Linked DNA regions of Roseimicrobium gellanilyticum. The protein of the gene in region 1 interacts with the protein of each later gene in a pairwise test. Links are inferred from orthologs where the notes say so. Each region holds a gene or a part of one and is shown on either strand. Other genes may lie near its edges.

Evidence for each region. Proteins that work in one complex are often made in the same cells at the same time.
Region 2: the proteins of eno (region 1) and rpe interact in binary tests that used the Escherichia coli proteins (3 or more experiments, as listed by UniProt). The link is inferred for Roseimicrobium gellanilyticum from one-to-one orthologs.

The regions. Positions count from the first base shown.
Region 1 is NZ_QNRR01000021.1:26,646-34,589, reverse strand. What follows is about bases 2,074-4,886. They hold eno (phosphopyruvate hydratase), read right to left. Parts: upstream 4,217-4,886; coding sequence 2,930-4,216; downstream 2,074-2,929. Other genes in these bases: DES53_RS31345 (glycoside hydrolase family 15 protein), read left to right, coding at 4,523-4,886; DES53_RS31355 (FtsB family cell division protein), read right to left, coding at 2,568-2,903; DES53_RS31360 (LptF/LptG family permease), read right to left, coding at 2,074-2,504. Also shown: DES53_RS31370 (AAA family ATPase), read right to left, coding at 1-195; can (carbonate dehydratase), read right to left, coding at 495-1,166; more of DES53_RS31360, read right to left, coding at 1,305-2,073; more of DES53_RS31345, read left to right, coding at 4,887-6,325; DES53_RS31340 (hypothetical protein), read right to left, coding at 6,328-6,930; DES53_RS31335 (site-2 protease family protein), read right to left, coding at 7,032-7,944. UniProt on the Escherichia coli protein: Catalyzes the reversible conversion of 2-phosphoglycerate (2-PG) into phosphoenolpyruvate (PEP). It is essential for the degradation of carbohydrates via glycolysis.
Region 2 is NZ_QNRR01000013.1:135,228-142,061, reverse strand. The notes cover bases 2,963-5,850. They hold rpe (ribulose-phosphate 3-epimerase), read right to left. Parts: upstream 4,800-5,850; coding sequence 4,125-4,799; downstream 2,963-4,124. Other genes in these bases: DES53_RS26855 (efflux RND transporter permease subunit), read left to right, coding at 5,201-5,850; DES53_RS26860 (hypothetical protein), read right to left, coding at 4,857-5,081; DES53_RS26870 (RsiV family protein), read right to left, coding at 2,963-4,099. Also shown: tnpA (IS200/IS605 family transposase), read left to right, coding at 1-379; pbpC (penicillin-binding protein 1C), read left to right, coding at 531-2,858; more of DES53_RS26870, read right to left, coding at 2,909-2,962; more of DES53_RS26855, read left to right, coding at 5,851-6,834. UniProt on the Escherichia coli protein: Catalyzes the reversible epimerization of D-ribulose 5-phosphate to D-xylulose 5-phosphate.

The DNA.
Region 1 (7,944 bases):
GAAGGATTTGACGAGCAGCGTTTTTGCCAGTCCCGGTACGCCTTCCAGAAGGGCGTGGCCTCCCGCAGCCATGGCAATGAACACCTGCTCAATCACGTCTTCCTGACCCACAATTCGCTTCGAGAGCTCGGCGCGCAGCTTTTGGTAACCGTTGACCAGTTGAGAGGCCGCCTGGGAATCTGAGATGTCGGGCATGGGGGATGATCAGTGGTCAGTTTACGTTCCTTAACCGGGCAAACTTACAGGCTCCCCGGACAATCAATATCCATTCAAGGCCGAAAAGCTCGATCCGCCCGCTTCGCATCGTTCTTGTGTTCACACAAGGATTTTGCCACGGGCAGGAGGAAAAAAGAAGGATGGAAGATGGGAGGGGCTTGGCAGCCCAAAGGAGCGGGTTCCAAAGTAGCCTCGGCTTCAGCCGAATTGGAATCTACCCACTACGCGAACTTCCACCCTGACGCGTTCCTGATTCGACGAAAGTCGAAACCACTTTGCTACAGCCACTTGTGCGCCTTTGCGATCAGCTTGGTCGAGGCGGCGTCGCGGCATTCCGCGAGATTGTCATTGGCTGTCACGTTGATGCTCAGGTCGCGGATGATGCCATCGCTCAGGCGGTAGATCCATCCATGAACGCTGAGGTCTTGTCCGCGTTCCCACGCACCTTCCACCACCGTGGTCTGGCACACGTTCATCACCTGTTCCACCACGTTGAGTTCGCACAGGCGATCCACTCGGGCGTCCTCGTCTTCGATCTTATCGAGCTGGAAGTTGTGCTTCTGCTGCACATCCTGCACGTGGCGCAGCCAGTTGTTGATGAGGCCCAGCTTCATGTTCTGCATGGCCGCGCGCACGCCGCCGCAGCCGTAGTGGCCCACCACAAGGATGTGTTTCACCTTCAGCACTTCCACAGCGTACTGCAGCACGCTGAGGCAGTTCAGGTCGGTATGCACCACCACATTCGCCACGTTGCGGTGCACGAAAAGTTCCCCCGGTGCCATGCCCACGATTTCATTCGCCGGCACGCGGCTGTCTGAGCAGCCAATCCACAGGTACTGGGGCACCTGCTGCTCCACCAGTCGCATGAAGAACTCCGGGTCCTCCGCTCGCATGGATTCTGACCAGGCACGATTTTGGGAGAGCAGGGGAGTCAGGGGAGGTGTTGGCATTGCAATCTTGTGGTTAGCAGCGCGCGGGCCAATTGCAAATGGCGCGGCAGGCAACATGCCACGCGAGCCTGTGTGAAATGCAGAGCTCGCGAAGGGATTTCTCCTTCGCGGGACTTCGCCGGGCGCTACTAGAGCTACCTACTTCCTGCTCAGCTTGTAAAACAACCGCACACCCACCGCGGTAAACAGCAGCGTCGGGAGCCACATCAAGATGTGGGGATACGCGCCGCGCTTCTCCGCCAGGTTGGACGCGAGAATCACAAACACCTGATACGACACAGCCACCAGAAGGCTGAGGGCAAAGCCGATGGAGGTCTCACGGCGCTGGGCAGTGACGGCGAGAGGGATGCCCACGAGGCAGAACACGATCGCCACAAGGGAGAAGCTGTACCGCAGGGAGATTTCGGTGCGCACTGCGGAGATCAGGGACTTCGTCATCGGCTGGCCATTCACCACGCTGACACCGGTCTTCACCTCCGTCCAGAGGTCGTCGGTGCTCTTCATGCTGTTCGAGACACGCTCTGTCTTGGCCTTCAGCTCACTGAGGGGGAAGGAAATCGCAAACTCCTTCGCATACAGCGGTTGGAACTTCGCGCTCGGGTCATCTTCCACAGGAGCGGCGGGCACTGTCGCTGCGGCGGCGGTTGCAGCGCTTGGGGCGGGCGGGGCTTCGTCTGCCTTGGTGGTTTCGATCTGGCAATCGTAGAGGCGCAGGATGAAGTCCGTCACGCCAGGCGTCACTTCCACCTCGGCACGTTCCGCGCGGATGTAGCGCTCCATGTTGCCCAGGGTGGTCTGCACAATCTCCACGTCCCAGAGTTTCTTGTCCTTGCGCTTCTTGGTGAAGATGCGGTAGCCGGGAAATTTCTCGAGCACCTTGCCTTCCTGGAAGAGCACGGCGGGATCATCGAGTGCCAGATCGTAGAAGAGGCGCTTGATCTTCGTCTTCGCCATCGGGGCGAGCTGGATGTTCACCCAGAAGCACACGCCGGACATGGCCACGGCAAGGATGAAGACGGGCATGCAGATGCGCCACATGGGCATGCCGGTCATGCGCAGGGCGGTCATTTCATTGTCCGCGCTCATGCGGCCGAACACGAGCAGGATGGCCGTGAGCAGCGCCCAGGGAATGGTGAAAATCAGCGAGTACGGAATGACGTAGCTGATGAACTGCAGCACCGCCAGGATGGGCAGGGAGGAGGTGTCACCCAGCAGGCGCTCCATTTCCTTGAACACGGTGCCCAGCACCATGACCCCGGTGAGCACGAGCACCCCCATGAGGGTGGACCAGGCCACTTGGGAGAAGATGTATCGGTCAAAGATGCGCAGTCTCGGCATCGGTGCAGCAGGGGTCGGCGTTACGTCAGGTTACGTGGCGGGAGGGTGTCCCGGACCAGTTTCTTATTCCTCGAAGTGAAGGATGATCTCTCCGTCCTTTTGCAGGCTCAGCTTGTCGCGAGCCATGGTTTCGAGGTACTCGGGATCGTTCTTGATGAGCTCCAGCTTCTTTTCGAGCTTGGCCACCTTGTGGGCCAGGGCGTCGCGCTGGGTGGTGAGCTCGGTAAGGGTATGTTTCGCGGCCTCCTGCTTCTTCCACTCCAGGCCGGGCCAGAAGTAGATGACCCCGGCGGGGACAAGGAGCAGGAGAAGCGCGTAGCGATTCAGCCGCACCAGACTCTGGAGCAGCGAAGAGCGTTCCGCACCGGAGTGCGTGTCGCTTGCTTCGTCCAGAGTCATGGTGGGATGAGTGTGGATATACTCTACTAGACCTTCATGCGGCCACCGTAGATGGCGTTGTCACCCAGTTCCTGCTCGATGCGCAGAAGCTGGTTGTACTTTGCAATCCGGTCGGAGCGGCTGAGGGAGCCGGTCTTGATCTGTCCGCAGTTCGTCGCGACGGCGAGGTCGGCGATGGTGGAGTCTTCCGTTTCACCGGAGCGGTGGCTGAGCACCGACGTGTAGCCATGGCGATGAGCCAGCTCGACGGCGTCGAAGGTCTCGGTCAGCGAGCCAATCTGGTTCACCTTCACGAGGATGGAGTTCGCCACGCCCTGGTCGATGCCCTTCTGCAGGAACTCGACGTTCGTCACGAAGAGGTCGTCACCCACGAGCTGGGTCTTGGCGCCCATCGCGTCGGTGAGCTTCTTCCAGCCCGTCCAGTCGCTTTCGCCGCAGCCGTCTTCGATCGAGATGATCGGGTACTTCTTCTGAAGTCCCTGGTAGTAGGCCACGATCTCGTCGTCGCTGCGCTCGGACTTGTCGCTCTTCTTGAAGACGTACTTGCCCTTGGCCTTGTCGTGGAACTCGCTGGCGGCCACGTCGAGGGCGAAGAAGATGTCCTGACCCACTTTATAGCCCGCCTTCTCGATGGCCTGGGCGATCACCGCGAGGGCGTCGTCCGCGCTGTCGAGCGTCGGGGCGAAGCCGCCCTCGTCACCCACGGCGGTGTTCAGACCGCGGTCATGGAGGATCTTCTTCAGTGCGTGGAAGACTTCCGCGCCGTAGCGCAGCGCTTCACGGAAGGTCGGCGCGCCCTTGGGCACAATCATGAACTCCTGGAAATCAATCGGGGCATCCGAGTGGGCGCCACCGTTGATGATGTTCATCATCGGCACGGGGAGAACCTTGGCGTTCGGGCCGCCGAGGTACTTGTAGAGGGGCTGGTTCAGAGCGTTGGCGGCAGCCTTGGCCACGGCCATGCTCACGCCAAGGATGGCGTTTGCACCGAGCTTGCTCTTGGTGCTGGTGCCGTCGAGGTCAAGCATCGCCTTGTCGATCAACACCTGTTCGTTGGCGGGCAGACCTTCGATGTGCTCGGCGATGATGTCATTCACATTGGCCACGGCCTTTGTGGTGCCCTTGCCAAGGTAGCGACCCTTGTCGCCGTCGCGCAGTTCCAGCGCTTCATGTTCACCGGTGCTCGCTCCGCTCGGCACTGCCGCGCGGCCCATGACTCCACACTCCAGATACACGTCTACTTCCACAGTAGGATTCCCGCGGGAGTCCAGGATTTCACGACCGATGACTTGAGTGATGAGCAATTCGTCCATTGATGAGGTATTGGTTAAGATAGCTAAAGCTTCTCGGGCTGGCAAGAAGCGACCTTCTCTCGCGGAAAAATGGGGCCATGTCCACCCGAAAACACCCATCTCACGTGCGGAAGTATTTTCCGGCCCGTCAAAAAATCCGTCACATTTGCGCCTTTTTGTACAAGGTGGCCGGGCCGCCTAGGTCGCTCACGGTGAAGGCCTCAGCCACACCACATAGGCGCAGAGGGGCTGGGTTGTGCGAATCCTTGGTGAAGCCATGCCGGGATTCTCCGGAAGTATGGCAAAAAGAAAACCATCCCGCCAGCGGTGAAGATTGAGGATTACGGCATCATCGGAGACACGCAGACGGTCGCCCTCGTCGGGCGGAATGGGTCCATCGACTGGCTCTGTTTTCCCCGGTTCGACTCGGCGGCGTGTTTCGCGGCACTGCTGGGGAAAGAGGAGCATGGTTGTTGGAAGATTGCACCGGCAGAGGATGAAGAGGTCATCGCCACCCGTCGTGCCTATCGCGATGGCACATTGATTCTGGAGACGGAATTTGAAACCGCCGACGGCTGCGTGCGCCTTGTGGATGCCATGCCCATCCGCGAGCGGGATGCCGACATCGTGCGAATCGTGGAGGGGGTGCGGGGTACGGTGCGCATGAAGATGCTGCTCATCGTGCGCTTTGACTATGGGTCCATTGTTCCATGGACGCGACACGTCGACGACCGGTTGGAAGCCGTCGCAGGACCGGATGCATTGAGCCTGTGGAGTGACGTGGAGACCCATGGCGAAGGACTCACGACGGTGGCGGAGTTCGAGATTGGAGAAGGGGAGAGTGTTGCCTTTGATCTTCTCTGGCATGCATCCCACCAGCCGCCGGACAAGCGCGGGAACACCCAGCAGAAAATCAAAGAGACAGAGCAGTGGTGGCTGGACTGGCTCGCAGATGCGCAGTGCGGTGGCGAGTGGTGCAAGGAGATTGAGCGCTCGCTGGTGACTCTGAAGGCGCTCACCTACGCTCCCACCGGTGGCATTGTCGCCGCAGCCACCACGTCCCTGCCGGAGTTCATCGGTGGCGTGAGGAACTGGGACTATCGACTCTGCTGGCTGCGTGATGCCACCTTCATGCTCTATACCCTCATGCAGGGCGGGCACACCTGCGAGGCGCGCGACTGGAGAGACTGGCTCTTGCGCGCCGTGGCTGGTGATCCGGGCAAGCTGCAGATCATGTATGGCCTCGCCGGTGAGCGACGCCTGGAGGAGTACGAACTGCCATGGCTGCCGGGCTATGAAGGCTCCACACCCGTGCGCGTGGGGAATGCCGCCTACAGCCAGTTCCAGTTGGATGTGTATGGCGAGGTGATTGACTCCATGCATCAGGCGCGATGCGCCGGCATCAACTCCGCCCCGCAGTCCTGGGCCATGGAGCGTGCCATCCTGAAGTTCCTTGAGACTGCATGGAAGGAGCCCGACGAAGGCATCTGGGAAGTGCGTGGTCCGCGACGCCACTTCACGCACTCGAAGCTCATGGCATGGGTCGCCTTTGATCGTGCCGTGCAGGCGGTGGAGAGCTTCGGCTTGGAAGGACCCGCCGATGAGTGGAAGCAACACCGCGATGCGCTGCATCGTGAGATCTGCGAACGCGGTTACAACAAGGAAAAGCAGTCCTTCGTGCAGGTGTATGACGGGGATGCCATTGACGCGAGCCTGCTCATGGTTCCGCTGGTCGGATTCCTGCCGCCCGAGGATGAGCGTGTGCAGGGTACCATTGCTGCCGTGGAGCGTGAGTTGCTCGTGGAGGGATATGTGCTGCGTTATCTCAGCGAGGAGTGCTCGCACGTGGATGGACTGCCGCCGGGCGAGGGCGCGTTTCTATTGTGTTCCTTCTGGCTCGCGGACAACTACGCGATGTGTGGTCGCCTCATGGAAGCGCGCGCCTTGTTCGAGAGATTGCTCAAAGTGCGCAACGATTTGGGCCTTCTCGCGGAGCAAGTGGACCCACGCACCGGACGCATGCTGGGAAATTTCCCCCAGGCTTTTTCCCATGTGGGGCTGATCAATACGGCGCGCAATCTCTCGAAGGAAGGTGGGCCTGCACACCAGAGGCCGAAGGCGGGGAAGTAGATTTACGGCTTTGCTGGGCGAGCGAGAACCGTGATCAGGGAGATTTTGAGCCCCTCCACCGAGTTAGGGTTGAAGTACCCATGCTCAATCTGCGCGGAACCATCGCTATCCGTCGAAGGTTTGAGGTTCAGAGAAACATCCACTACCCTGGCAAGAGGGATGTTGCCTTCCTTTCGCACACCCTCTACGCGAACGGTGGCCTGGACGAGAGCCTTGCTGGTACCGTTGTACATGGAGTAGTCGAGACGTGGAGAACCGCTGTTGGCCTCGATGCGCGCGATGAATTGCACCTTCGCCAGGTCCTCTGCGGAGAGCGGTTCGAGCTGTGTAGGCTCCGCGGGCTTGGACTCAACGTCTGGAGAGACCGCGGGATTGTTCGCTTTCTCCCACGCCTCTTGTTCCTTCTCCACGCGCAGGTCTTCCTCTCTTCGCAGGCGGTTGGCCTCCTCATAGGAATAGTACACCTCCCGTGCGCTGCCATTGAATCGATTCACCTCCACCAGCGTGGTGCCACTGGGAACCATGATGACGTCTTTTGAGAAGACGAACCAGGTGATGACTGCGCCGACGAGGCTTCCAGCGAGAAAGAGGAGAGCGGATTTCATGGGAGTGCTGAGGATGGTCTCAAATGATTGCAAACCTCTGTGACGAAAAAACCACGGACTTCATTCAAGACAATCATCGGCAAAATGAGCCGGGGTCTCGTCTAGGTGGTGGTTTGCCGTCCCTGTCCCAGCGCCGCGCGCACCATCATCATCTCGCCAATGTTCTCCAGCGTGAGCAGGCCGAGCAACTTTCCCGAGAGCGGATCCTGCACCGGCAGGGCAGGGCAGGCACTGCTGCGCAGAAGCTCGACCGCATCCGGGAGGGGATGGTAGGGCTTCAGCGTGGTCTCGCAGGGGACGATGACAGCGGACACAGACTGCTGCGCACCATGCTGCGCCAGACCATTGATGAGGGACGTCCGGCTAAGCATGCCGTGCACCTGGCCCTCCTCATCCAGCACAGGGAAGTCATGCTGCGTGCCAGCGAGCAGCAGATCCACCGCATCCTGCAGCACCGCGCCCTGGGGCAGCGTGCGGAATTCCGTAAGCATCGCATCACTTACCCGCAGTCCGCGCATCGCCTCCTGGTCACTTACGTACGCAGCCTCCTGTCCAGCGCCGAGGAAGATGAAGATGGCGATGATGACGATGACGGGGTTCTGCAGGACGAAAAGGAAATAAACGCCCGCAAAAACCGCAATCGTCTGGCCGATGGATGCGGCGATGCGTGTCGCGTTTGCATACTCCATGAAGTGCGCCAACGCAGCCCGCAACACGCGTCCACCATCCATGGGGAAGGCCGGGATCATGTTGAAGACCACCATGATCAAATTCCAATAGGCCAGTCTCTCGAAGAAGGGCGCCCGCATCATGTCGTAATCCACCGTAGGACTCGGCACAAATCGAAGAAACGGCCAGATGGCCAGGAAGATCGCCACATTCACCGCCGGACCCGCGAGCGCGACTACCAACTCCTGCGTGGGCTTGCGCGGCATGCGCTCCAGACGTGCGAGTCCACCGATGGGCAGCAGGGTCACATCCGTGGTCTGGATGCCAAAGCGACGCGCCGCGATC
Region 2 (6,834 bases), on another replicon or contig:
CGAAATCCGTCCCGCGCTGCACGACTACATGGGTGGGGTATTGCGTGAGGCGGATTGTTCATCCGTGGAAATCAACACGGAGCCTGATCATGCGCACTTGTTGTTTCTCCTGTCACGGACCGCGACTATCAGCAATGTGGTGCGAGACTTGAAGAAGGGTTCCACGAATTGGCTTCGTGGACAACACGTCCAGTTCCGTGATTTTTACTGGCAGCACGGTTACGGAGCCTTCTCCGTGAGTTCCTCTAACGTGGATGCTGTGAGCGAATACATCCGCAATCAACGCGAACACCACCAAAAACACTCCTTTCAAGACGAGTTCCGCGCCTTCCTGAGGAAACACGACGTCGAATTCGACGAACGTTATGTCTGGGATTGACCATCTCCTGCGCTCTTTCAGAGCGCGATTCCGTTCCTGGCATACCCAGGGTGTCGGTCGCTCAGGCTCCCTAACCCTGGGCTGGGCTCCTGCTGTCTTTCAGACAGCGAGTTCCAAGGCACTGGCAAAGATGAAGGGAGTTCTGAGGGCAGTGGGTTCTAGTGTTTGGAAACGTCGCTGGGTTCGGAAGGGGACTGCCGGATTCGCGGTATTATTGCTGGGCTGCCTCCTCGCCTACGCCCTCTGCCCCAAACCCGCTCTCTACCCTCCCGGCCTCACCTTCTCTCGCGCATTACTCGACCGTGACGGCAAGGTAATCCATCTCACGCTGGCTGGGGATGCCCGCTACCGTCTGCACACCCCACTCGCGGAGATCAGTCCGGATCTCATCGAGGCGACACTGCTCCTGGAAGACCGGCACTTCCATTCGCACCCGGGAATCAATCCACTGTCGCTCGGCCGTGCTTGCTGGGGTGTGGTGACGGGTACGCGACGTGGCGGTGCCTCCACCGTGACGATGCAACTGGCGCGACTTCGCTATGACCTCTCCACGAAATCCTTCTCAGGAAAATTCGTCCAGATGCTGCGGGCACTGCAACTCGAGAGGCACTATTCGAAAGAAGAAATCCTGGAGGCATATCTCAATCTCGCCCCCTACGGAGGCAACGTGGAGGGCATCGGCGCAGCATCACTGCTCTGGTGTGGGAAGTCCGCAAAAGATCTCACACCACGAGAAGCCGTGAGCCTCAGCGTGCTGCCCCAGAGCCCCACGCGGCGTCGACCGAAAATCTCCGGAGGCAATGATGCCCTTGCCGCTGCCCAGTTCCGCCTCTGGCAGCGTTGGCAGGAAGCTCATGGCCTGCGCGCAGACGGACTCGATGCCACTTTCGTCCTGCAGCCAGAAGCCAAGCCTCCCCGCGAGGCCCCACACCTCGCTCGCCGCTTGTTGGCAGACGCCACGACACCCGGCACCATCCAGTATCCCCCTCTCTCCACCACCATCGATCTCGGCATGCAGAAGCAGATCGAGAGCTCGCTTCGCGACTATCTCTCCGTGCGTCGCGAGGTCGGTATGACCAACGCCTGTGCCTTGCTCGTGCACGCTCCCACTCGCGAGGTGCTCGCCTATGCAGGCTCCGCCAGTTTCCTGAATGTGGACATCTCAGGCCAAGTCGATGGCATCACCGCCCGCCGCTCACCCGGCTCCGCATTGAAGCCCTTCATCTATGCGCTCGCTCTGCAACAGGGCCTCCTTCACCCGCGCAGCCTCTTGCGTGATGGCCAGGTCGCTTTCGGTGACTACAACCCCGAGAACTTCGACCGCGAATTCACCGGTCCCATCTCCGCGGAGGATGCACTCTTCCGAAGTCGCAACATTCCCGCGGTCGCCCTCACGCGAAAGCTGGCCGAGCCGGGCCTTTATGGTTTCCTGAAACAGGCGGGCGTCTCCCTGCCGCGTCCCGCAGACCACTATGGCCTCTCGCTTCCCCTCGGTGGCGCCGAGGTGAGCATGGAAGAACTGGCTTCCATGTACGCCATGCTGGCTACGGATGGCACTCCCCGTGCGTTGCGCTATTCTCACGCGGCCCCTGTTTCGCACCCTTCCGGAAACGCACTCCTCATTCCCGAAGCCTGCTTCCTCGTGCGCCGCATGCTCGCTTCACGTGAAGAGGAAGCCGGACTCAGCGACCCCACCATCTCATGGAAGACTGGCACCTCCCACGGCTTCCGCGATGCCTGGGCCGCAGGCATTCGCGGTGAATATGTGTGCGTGGTGTGGATCGGGAACTTCAACGGCAAATCCAATCCCTCCTTCATCGCGCGTAAATGCGCGGCACCCCTGCTCTTCGAAATCTTCCATCGCCTGCGCCTTCCGTGGCATCGCGACGTGCCACCGGAGGGCGTGCGTGAAGTGCAACTCTGCGCTGTATCCGGACAAATCCCCACACCGCACTGCCAGCACTGCCGCATGGGTTGGTTCATTCCTGGGAAGTCGCCCATCGCGCCGTGTGATATCCATCGTGAAGTGCTGATCGACCAGGGCACCGGCCTGCGCGTCATCGCCGATGACGGTAAGCGCGACCTGCGCCGCGAAGTGTATGAGTTTTGGCCGCCCGACATGCTGGCGCTCTTCCGACTGGCAGGCGTGCCGCGTCGTGAGGCACCTCCGTTGGAAGCGAGCACCGTGGCCCTGCGCGCCGCACAGTCACAAGACATCCCGCGCATCGTGTCGCCACAACCGAGGCTGACGTATTCATTGCGGGTGAATGACTCCAGCAAGCAGGTCATTCCACTTCGAGCCGAGACGTCCGCCGGTGTGCGCACCATCTTCTGGTTTGCAGGAGCGAAGTTCCTGGGCAGCAGCACGCCCGCAGAATCCTTGCTCTGGAAAGCTACGGCAGGCTCATGGAAGCTCCATGTGCTGGACGATCATGGTCGCAGCTCCACCTGTGAGGTGAAGGTGGAGATGGTGGAGTGAATGGCTGAGCTGACAATGACGCCAGCTGGGAGCCAGCGCTCCCAGGGCCACTACGGGATGAACTTGTGCAGCGGACTCTTCTCCGTGAGCCAGGGTTTCAACTCCATCCACGGAATGGTGTACTGCACATTGCCGCGGGCATAGGCGGAGACTTCATAGGGATTGAAGTGCACCACAAAACCGCCGGGTGAGAGGAACCAGGTGAACTTGCCTTCCTCGTATTCTACCTCGCCCAGGCTGAGACCGGCGTCTGGACCAATTTCTTCAGCGGGTGCCAAGCCTTCTGCCTTGTGCAACTTTTCCACCCCAAGCTTTGGCAGCGCTTTCAAGAACTCTGGCTTGAAGAGTGCTGCCAGGGTGAGTTCAGCGCCGGTGTTCGTGTCGAAGGTGTGAAACTCAGTGACGCTGTTGGGATGTGCGCCGCCCATGTAGTCGGAAGTGATGTGTTCGGTGCAAAGCACGCCATTCGCATTCAGCCGCACTCCGGAAATGTAGTTCAGGCTCCACTTCTCCTGATTCGCGATCATGTCGTCATCACGCTCTGCCAGCATCGCTTTGCTGATGTCCTCCAGCGTGGCGGGTTTCTCCGGTTTCTTCTTTTTGGATGCCTCCTCCTGGGATCCGTCTTCCTCGACCTCCGCCTCCTTGAAGGTGGCCACGACTGATTGGCGCAGCGTCTGATTGATCTTCTCCGCGCCTTTGACTCCGCTCACCTCCACCACCGTCGCGGTATGTTCCAGGCTGGAGAGGCCTTTCGTCGTGCGCTCCTGCCAGGAGGACTCCAGCGCATGCACCTTGATCCTGGCGGAGCCCTGGGGTGCGAAGGGAGTCAGCGTGAAGGGCAGCTTCTTCTTGCCTTCGCCATCACTCCAGGTGCCGCTGATGGTGCCGTCATCGTTCAGCTTGCCGCTGAAGGAGCCAGTCTGTTCATAGCCCTTCTTCGCACCGGCGTAGATTTGTTCATCCAGTTTAATCTCATGCCAGCCAGCGTCATTGCCCCATAACGTGATGAGCGTGCCCTTACTCTCGTACCAGTACTGACCGCGGAAGACATATTCGCCCCCGTGCAGACCACGGGTCGGTTCGCATTCGAGTTGCATCTGGATCGCCAACTTCTCCCCGATGGTCCCCTTGTACTGACGGCTGAAGGCATCTGGCCACCTCTCCTCCGGCTCACCCTCCTGGGAAACGCCGATGGTTGCAGTGGTCAGCAGGAGGGAGAGGAAAAGGGCGAGTCGCATGAAAATCAGCGGCAGCGGGTAAAGGTTAGCTGACGGCGGCTGCCAGTCCTTCCATGGCGACCTTCATATCGGGCGGTCCGTAGGCAGAGGTCCCGCAGACAAAGAGATTGGCGCCGTGTCGTTTCGCGATGGGGGCCGTGTTCACATAGATGCCGCCATCCACCTCCAGGTGGTAGCGCAGGTTGTGGGTGTCGCGATATTTTTTCGCCTCCAGAAGCTTCGGCATGGTCTCCGCCTCCATGAAGGCCTGTCCGCCGAAGCCGGGTACCACGGTCATGATGAGCAGCAGGTCAATCATGCCGAGGTAGGGTTTCACCGCCTCAAAGGGGGTTGCCGGATTCAGCACCAGTCCGGCCTGCACACCAGAGGAGCGGATGCGCTTCAGGGTGGTCTCCACATCCGTGTTGTACTCCGCTTCCACGTGGATGCTGATGTTGTTCGCACCGGCTTTCACAAAACGGTCCAGATAGTGGTCCGGGCGGTGGATCATGAGGTGCACGTCGAGGAACATTTCCGTGTGCTTCCTCACTGCCTGCACCATGGCCGGGCCAAAGGAGATATTGTCCACGAAGTTCCCGTCCATCACGTCCAGATGCAGCCACTTGGCGCCGGCATCTTCAGCGCGCTTCACCTCAGAGGCGACATTGGCGAAATCAGCGGCGAGCAGGGAGGGGAGGATAAGGGGCGTATGGCAGTCCATGGGTCTCGCCCAGTATGCGGACAACCTGAGGGATCGCAACGGCCTCGTTCTGACAGTTCAGCCTTGGGGAGGGGGAGTCTCGTCGGGCTGGTCCGGCACCGGAGCCCGCTTCCCTCCAAAAGCCGCCCGGAGGCGCTTGTCGGACGAACTTTCCTTCCGGCGAATGGATGCCGGGGCGACTTTCAGCCCAGACAGACGGCGCGCCTCTCGCCCCTTCTCCCAATCTTCGAGGGTGATGGGCTCATTCATCCGGATGATCGGAGGCTTTGAGTCGTCAGTCATGGCTTACACGGACGTTGCACCCTTCGCCCCAACCATGCAAACTAACCTCTCCCCCCTCCCTTCCCGCGAAACCGCTTCACGTTTCACGGGTTTGGTCTGTGCTCCACCGCCCCCATTTCATGATTTCGTGGTTCGCCCGCAACAGTGTCGCCGCCAACCTGCTGATGCTTGCAGTGATTGTCGCCGGCGGCTGGACGCTTTGGGCGGAAAAGATCCCCCTGGAGGTCTTCCCGGAAATCCCCTCCCGGATGGTCAACATCAACGTCCCGTACCCGGCTTCCGACCCGGAGGAGGTCGAGGAGATGATCGTCGTCAAGATCGAGGAGGCCATTTCAACGGTCGCAGGCATCAAGGAGATCAACTCCCTCGCTTCGTCCAGCGGAGCGTCTATCTGGGTCGAGGTGGAGGAGGGGCTTGACCCTCGACAGGTGCTGGAGGATATCAAAATTCGCACAGACGCCATCCCTGAGTTTCCGGAAGAGGCGGAGAAGCCCGTCATTCAGGTGGAGGATGAAAGGCGCTCGGTCATCACCGTCGTGATCGCGGCGGACATGAGCGAGCGTGATCTGCGCCGTCTCGGCGAGCAGGTGCGGGACGAGCTCGCCTCCCAGCCTGGCATTTCCTACGTGTCACTGGCTGGCTCACGGCCTCTTGAGATCGCCATCGAAGTCTCCGAGGAGACGCTGCGGAAGTACGGTCTCACGCTGGAGTCCATCAGTTCCGCGATTCGCAATGCCGCCATCGACCTCCCTGCGGGTGTCGTGCGCACGGAGTCCGGAGACGTTTCCATCCGCACCAAGGGGCGAGCTTACACCGGCGACGACTACGCGAATGTGGTGGTCCTCACGCGGCCGGATGGCTCCAAGCTCACACTGGGCGAAATCGCCAAAATTGAGGACGGCTTCAATGAGAACCTCCTCTATGCCCGCCTGAACGGAAAACGGTGTGTGGTGGTGAATGTGATGCGCGAGGGCAACCAAAACGCCATCACCATCGCGGAGAATGTGAAGAAGTACGTCGAGGAGGCCCGCCACCGCATGCCGGATGGTGTGAGCATCGAGTTCTGGAATGACCGCGCGAAGATTGTGAAGGGGCGCATCGACCTGCTTCTGGACAATGCCCGGAGCAGTCTCATCCTCGTGTTGCTTTGCATCGGCCTCTTCCTGCGATTGGAGTCGGTGTTCTGGATTGTCGTGGGCCTGCCGGTCTCCTTCCTTGGCGCCTTCGCGCTGATGCCTTATTTCGACATCACGATCAATATCTCCACGCTATTCGGATTCATCCTCGTGCTGGGCATTGTGGTGGATGATGCCATCGTGATCAGTGAGCACGTGGACACCTTGCGAAGGCAGGGCATGCCACCTCTTCAGGCAGCGATCGAGGGCACCAAGCGCATGGCGGTGCCCATTACCTTTGGTGTGCTCACCACGGTGATGGCGTTCCTCCCCATGGTCTTTGAGGCCAGCGACATGGGTAAAATGTTCGTGCCCATTGCTCTCGTGTTCATCATGGTGATGCTCATCGCGCTGGTGGAGACGAAGATCATTCTCCCCGCGCACCTCGCGCATCCCATCCGGCCACTGGAGAAGGTGGGGCACCTGCTGGATCCCTTGCATCGCGGAGCGGACCGGGCTCTCGAGGGGTTCGTGAATCGCGTCTACAGGCCCTCGCTGAGGTTCTGTCTGGAGCATCGCTACACGGTGCTGGCGTGCAGCTTCGGTGGACTCGCCATCCTGTGCGGCATGTTCTTCAG